One region of the Actinoallomurus sp. NPDC050550 genome, then DNA from elsewhere that is predicted to be linked to it. Evidence: riboswitches for the same ligand, from Rfam matches in the RefSeq annotation. Region 1 holds a riboswitch; the other holds the start of a gene.
The links. Region 1 has a riboswitch for cyclic di-AMP ahead of AB0I04_RS02480 (NlpC/P60 family protein). Riboswitches for the same ligand answer to the same signal wherever they lie in the genome.
Positions count from the first base shown of each region.

Region 2: another riboswitch for cyclic di-AMP. It lies ahead of AB0I04_RS30400 (NlpC/P60 family protein); the one in region 1 lies ahead of AB0I04_RS02480 (NlpC/P60 family protein).

Region 1 covers NZ_JBFAJC010000002.1:41,888-45,283, reverse strand. The annotation lists gene AB0I04_RS02485 (NlpC/P60 family protein) at 1-704, opposite strand, end outside; gene AB0I04_RS02480 (NlpC/P60 family protein) at 739-1,749, opposite strand; cyclic di-AMP (ydaO/yuaA leader) riboswitch at 1,807-1,938, opposite strand; gene AB0I04_RS02475 (hypothetical protein) at 2,124-2,315, opposite strand; gene AB0I04_RS02470 (NYN domain-containing protein) at 2,538-3,396, opposite strand, start outside.
Region 2 covers NZ_JBFAJC010000025.1:64,040-67,435, forward strand. The annotation lists gene AB0I04_RS30395 (hypothetical protein) at 16-1,050, shown strand; gene AB0I04_RS30400 (NlpC/P60 family protein) at 1,117-2,142, opposite strand; cyclic di-AMP (ydaO/yuaA leader) riboswitch at 2,151-2,288, opposite strand; gene AB0I04_RS30405 (AbrB family transcriptional regulator) at 2,446-3,396, opposite strand, start outside.

The sequences.
Region 1 (3,396 bases):
CAGACGTTCGGGCCCGACCCACCGAAGACGTACGGCTTGCCGAGCTGGGCACAGGCGAACTTCAGCACGATCTCCGCCTTGCCCGAGGCGAGGATCGAGCAGTTCTCCTTGGAGCTGCCGGGGTCGATGTTGCCGCCGAGCTTGGCGATCAGTTTCAGCTGCTTCTTGACGGCCGCGTCGGCCTGCGACTTCTGCTGCTCGAGCTGGGTCTTCTTCGTCTTGAGCTGCTGGGCCGCCTGCACGCGCAGCGCCTGCTCCCGCTCCAGCCGCTGGGCGGAGGCGAGGTACTGCTGGAACTCCGCCGAACGGTTGTGCGCGATCTGCGTGAACGCCGACATCTGCGAGAGCACGGCGTCCGGGTCCTTCGAGCCGAGCAGCTGGGGGATCGAGCCGTTGTCCCCGGTCTTGTAGGCGTCGACGGCCAGCTGGGCGACCCGCAGCCGCAGCGCCTGGAACGTCTTGCGCTCGGCCTGCACCGACTTGGCCAGGGCGTTGACCCGGCCCTGAGCGGCCTTGTAGTCCGCCTTGGTCTTGTTGTACTGGTTGCCGAGCTGGTCGACCTGGTCGTTGAGCTTCGCCAGCTGCTTCTTCGCCCCGCCCAGTGAGGAGGCGGGGTCGGCGTGCGCCGGAACGGCGGGCAGGGACAGCCCGGCGGCGGCGATGAACCCGGCGGTCGTGACGGACCATCGCGCGGTTCTGGACATGATCGTACGCTCCTTGGCCATGGTGATCGTGTCCTTAGAGCGCGCCCGCGCCGACGTAGTGCGAGCTGTACCAGACGTTGCTCAGGCTGTCGATCTTCACCCACGACCCGGTGTGCGGCGAGTGGATGAACTTGCCGCCGCCGACGTAGATGCCGACGTGCCCGAGGTTGTCGAAGAAGACCAGGTCGCCGGGCGACAGGTTGGCCCGCGAGACCCGGCTGGTCGCGTTGTACTGGTCGGGGACGACGCGCGGGATGCTCACACCGGCCGCAGCGTAGGCCGCCATCGTGAAGCCGGAGCAGTCGTAGCGCGGGCCATTGCCGCCGTAGAGGTACGGGGTGCCGCACTTGCTGTAGGCCCACACCAGCACGGTGCGCGCCTTGCCGGTCGCCGATCCCGTGTAGCCGCCGCCGCAGTTGCTCGGCATCGGACCGCTGTCGTCACCGCCGCCACCGGTGTCGGCAGCGGGGCCCAGCTTCTTGATCAGGGCCTTCTGCTGCTCGATCGTCTTCTCGATGTTCTTCTTGCCGGCGAGTGCGGCGTTCTTCTTCTGCGCCAGATCGGTCTCGGCCTGCTTGGCCTGCGACTCCTGCCGCTGCAGCAGTTGCGCGGCGTTCAGGAACTGGGTGAGCTCGGTGGAGCGGTTCTTCGACACCTGCGCGAACGCCGACATCTGGTCGAGGACGGACTGTGGGTCCTTGGCCGACACCAGGGTGGGGATGTCCGCGTCGTTCCCGCCGTTCTTGTACTGCGACGCGGCCATCTGCGCGACGCGGACCCGCAGGTCCGCCCAGGACTGCCGCTGCTGCTTGACCGAGGCGTTCAGCGCCTTGAGTCGCTTGTCGGCCGCCTCCCACTGGGACTTGGCCTTGTTGTAGACGTTGTCCTGCTGGTCGGCCTGTGAGTTCAGCTTGGTCAGCTTGGCCTTCGCCTGGCTCAGCGTCTGCTTCGGCTTCGCCTCCGCCGTGCCGACGGGCAGAACCAGGGCCGCCGAAGCGGCGATGCACAGGGTGGCCAGGACGCGACCGCCGATGCCGCCACTCACCGACCATCCGACGGCTGAGCCGTCGGCACTGCGCTGTGTTGCCACGATTGCGGCACGCCCCTCTCCCACTGACCGCCTACCGGGTTAGCTGACGGATTCGGGCGTGGAAGGCGCCCTACGGAGCGTGTGGCGCTCCGATTCACCCCGGAAACCTGGTTCCCCGGCTCGTCGTGTCGGTGAGAGGCTGGCGCCCGAACTACGGGCGACCTCACCGAACGTGACGACTCGGCGGTGGCCGTCGCCGTCGCCTGGGGGGCGACGAACCAGCGAGCGGCTCAGCGCGTGAGACTAGTCAAGTCTCACGCTGGTAACAACCGCTTCTCCTGGAATTCTAGCAATTCATATCATTCACGCAACACTGTGCGCGCGAATCGTCACGATGCGCGGTCGATGGAGATCGTCATCCGCAGGGGCGGGACGAGCCCCTCGGCGGCGAGAACTCCCAGCGCCCGACGTTCCAGCGGCCCGATCTTCAGGCCCGACGCCGGGATCAGCGGCATGGCGGAAACGACGCAATCGTCGCAGCCGACGTTGCGTACCTCACACTTCTCGCAGTCGATGAGCACGAATTCCTCCTCGTGTCTTCGTCATGACGAGACGTTAAGAGGACCCACCGACAAAAGGGCCCGGAGCGAGGACGACGCAGCGAGCGGAGTGGGCGGCCGAGGCACGAGGCCACCCGCGTAGCGAGTGAGGAGGACCGAGCGACCAGAAGGCACAGCGAGGACGACGCAGCGAGCGGAGCGGGCGGCCGAGGCAACGAGGCTGACCGAGGAACCGAAAGGCCGTCAGGTGCGGCCGAGGCGGCGCAGGAGGAGGGATGAGGGAGCCGGCCGGGCGTCGGCCCGCCGGGCGGAGTCGCAGACCTCCTGGTCGGAGGAGATGACCACGACGGCGCGCCCGCTGGGCTCCGCGCGTACGAGCTGGGCGATGAGCTCGTCGGCGGTCTGGCCCGGCGCGCTGAACAGCACGCGGACGCCGCGGGGCGCCTGGACGGCGACCGGGGCGTTCAGCTCCGCGCCGTCGAACACGCACGTCACCTCCGCCTTGGTCTGGGCGTGCAGCACGCCCAGGCCCGACACCAGGCGGGTCCGCTGGTCGGCCAGTGGCAGGTCGCCGTAGCCGGTCTTGGTGACGTTGTATCCGTCGACGATGAGGTGGACCTGCGGGAGGGTGAGCAGCTGGTCGAGGAGTGCGGGGTCGCTGTCGGCGAGGGCGCGCCCGGGCAGTGTGCGGTGCCCGGGGCGGGTCGGCGTGATGCCCCCGACGCTGTCGGCGGGCCGGGTGATGCCGGGAGGCAGCGCGATCTCGTCGCGGAGGCCCTTGGCGGCGTCGGTGAGGGCGTCCAGGAGGACGCGCAGCCGGGCCTCGTCGACGTTGCGGCCCTCCCGGGCGGCGCGCCGGGCGTTCTCCGCGGACGACTCGGCGTGGGACAGGCGGCTGCGCAGCCGGCGCAGCTCGGCCTCGGCGGTGGCCGCCGCGACGGACGCGGCCGTGCGCTCCTCGCCGAGGCGGCGGTCGAGGTCCTCCGCGCGCGCGTGCTCGCGTTTGGCCTTGCCCCGGGCTTCGTGCAGGCGTTTGCGGAGCTCGGCGTTCTCGCCGCGGAGGTCGCGCAGCTCCGCGCGGAGCCGGTCGGCCTCCTCGGAG
Region 2 (3,396 bases), on a different contig from region 1:
CACGTGGAGGGAACGATGACAGATCTCAGCGAGGCGGCGGTCGCCCGCCGCCGGCGGCCCGTACGATCCCGGCGCCTCGGCGCGGCCCTCGTGGCCGCCGTACTGTGCGCGCCGCTCACCGCGGCCGCGAGCGCGGCCCAGGCGGACGCCGGCACGACGTCGGCCCTGGCCCGGGGCCACCACGGAGACGGGAAGGTGCTGCCGAGCCTGCGCCCGAACCTGGTCGCCTACTACGACTTCGAGCACCCCGTACGGGGCAACCCCGCGCAGGAGCGCGACCAGGGGTCGTCCGGTACGACCATCAACCTGATCAACGGTGGCGGCGCCATGCGGGTCCGGGACAGCGCCTACCCCGGCGCCGGGCACGCGCTCCAGACCCAGCAGATCAACCCCACGACGTTCGGCAATGACGACTGGAAGGGCGGGATCTACTCCACGACCGGAGTGCCGACCCTCCACGCGTTCAACCACACCACGGCGATCTCGATCATGGGCTGGTTCAAGACGACCGGTCCGAACCCGAGCCCCAACACCAACACCCCGGACCCGTCGGACTACTTCGGCGCCGTCGCGCTGACGGGTGTGCTCAGCGGAGACTCGCAGGGCCACAACGTACGAGGTCTGCTCGAGATCATCGACGTGTCGGGGACCAAGCGCCTGGTCGCCCTCGGCCGTCGCGTCGACGGCAGCAGCTCTCAGACGTTCGCCGCGAACGAGGACTGGCACAGCATCCTGCCGATCGGCAAGTGGGTCTTCCTCGCCGCGTCGTTCGACTACGACCACGGCACCATGAAGCTGTACAAGAACGGCAAGCCGATCGACGGCTTCTACGTGCTGTCGGGCGACCCCTGGGGGGTCGGAACACCCGGCACGCACTACACCTCCGCGACCGACCCGCGCGGCATAAAGATCGGCGGGGGCTACCCGCAGAACACGCAGGAGGACAACCCCTGCAACTGCCGGTTCGACAGCCTGATGTACCTCAATCGGGTCGTCACCGACAAGGAGGTCTGGCAGCAGTACAGCCGGGCCGTCTCAGGCCGGCACTGACCACCATCCCCCGCCAGAACCGCGCGGTGAGCCTTCCCCCGAGGGCTCACCGCGCGGTTTGCGTCGTCAGGGACGGCCGAAGCCGACGAGATGACCCTGCCAGTAGCCGGCGACCGAGCTGATCATCACGTTCTCGCCCGTGCGGGGAGCGTGGATGAAGCGGCCGCTGTCGACCATCATCCCGACGTGCCCCAGCCCGTCGAGGAAGATGAGGTCGCCGGGCTGCACGTCGCTCTGCGCGACGTGGTGGACCGCGTTGTACTGGTCGGGGACGACCCGGGGGATGCTGACCCCGGCCGCCCGCCAGGACATCATCGTGAGACCGGAGCAGTCGTACCCCTCCGGGCCGGTGCCACCGGAGATGTAGGGCTTGCCGAGCTGCGCGTAGGCGTAGTTCAGGGCCGCGCGTGCCGAGCCGGACGCCGGACCGGTGTACGAACCGCCGATCTTGCCCTTCGGAGCGGTAGTGGCCTGGCCGAGCTTCTTCAGGAGGGCCTTCTGCTTGGCGATGGCCTGGTTGACCGCGGTCTTCTGCGCCTTGAGCTTCGCGACCTTCTGCTGGACCTCCTGGGTCGTGCCCTGCGCCTCGGCCTGGTCACGGCGGAGCCGCTGGGTCGACGCGAGGAACGCGGTGAGCTCCTGACCACGGCTGCTGGCCAGGTGCGTGAAGGTCGACATCTGGTCGAGCGCCGCGTCCGGGTTCTTGGAGGCCAGGACGGCGGTGGCCGGGTCGGACGTGCCGGTCTTGTACTGGTCGGCGGCGAGCTGCACGACCCGCCCGTGCAGTTGGTTGTACCGGACCTGCTCGGCCGCTGTCTCGGCGTTGACCGACTTGAGCCGCTTCTTGGCGGCGTCGAGCTCGGTCTGCGCCTTGTTGCACTGGTCAACGATCTTGTCGACCTTCGCGTTGAGCTTGTCCAGCTCCTTCTGCGCGGAGGCCGCCGACGGCTTGGCGGGCGCGGCGTGCGCGGTGCCGACCGTCGTCAGTGAGACCGCCACCGTGAGCGACACGGCCGCGCAGGCGCGGAGCGATCGCCGCATCCGCGAGCGCTCGGTGGCGCGCGCGTTCGTCAGGGGGTGGGAAGGCGCCACAGAAGTCCTACTCCTCTCCTTGCCGCCTTCCGGGTCAGCGATCGAGGCTCGGGCCGGAGCCACCCTGCCGGAACCTCATCGGTTCTGGACGCGCCTCGACGACTGTGGATTCCCGGGTTCCCAAGGGGATTCGGCGGACGGCTGTGCTTCCTGTGAAGCCGGGGGCAGCCGGGCTTTCCGTAGTTTAGAGGTGATCAGGCGCCTTTTGCCAATCAATGTTTCGTTAACCTTTTGCGACGTTGACGTTCATTGACCGGCCGCTACGGACAATGTGCCGCCCGTATGCCGGGTGAATAGGGAACGTCAACGGACGTTCGAGGGCGTCTCGTCCGGCGGAGCGCATCGCCGGCTCCGGGTGAACGACAGGCGGACCAGCACGGGCGCCAGCGTGACGACGGCGAAGAGCCGCATGCTCTGCACGCTCGATACCAGTCCGACGTCGGCGTTGGTCGCGACCGAGGTGGCGAGGACCGCGTTGATCCCGCCGGGCGTTGTCGCGAGGTAGGCGTCGGCGTACGACAGGTTCGTCAGGCGGGCCAGCAGCCACGCGAGTACGGCCGAGACGAGGCTGATGACGACCGTTCCGCCCACCATCCAGGGGAGGAGCCGGCGCGCGTGCCGGAGGGAGTCCCGGCGGAACCGCAGCCCGATCTCCAGACCGATGCAGGTGAACACGAGCGTCTGCAGCAGCCCGGCCGGCCGGAATCCATGGACCGCTCCGGAGAAGGTCGCCACGACGGTCACCAACATCGGACCGAGCACCATCGGCGCCGGCAGCCGCAGGCGCCGCCCCACCTGGACGCCCAGGACCGCCACGGCGCACAGCACCAGGAGCCCGGCCGGCTGATGGGCCCCGGCCACCAAATGCAGCATCTGCGGGCTGACCGGCGAGTGCGGCTCGGCCGACCCGGCGCCCCCGTGCAGCAGGGGCCCGGACAGGGGGACGACCACCGGGGCGGTCACCGCGATCATGGCGACCCGGGAGTACTGGGCGATCGCGACGAGCCGGGTGTCGGCCCCGAGCTCGTCCGCGGCGGCCAGCATGGCCGCCGCGCCGCCCGGCACCGTGGCCAGCGTCGCCGTCGGCCGGTCGAGCAGACCGGTCCGCTCGATCCGCCGGGCGATCCCCACGCTGAGCAGGACCGTCACGACGGTCACGACGGTGAGCGGGAGCATCGCCGGCGCGGCCGCCCGCAGCGCCGCCGGCTGGATGTAGCCGCCCATCAACACTCCGGCCATGGCCTGGGATATGCG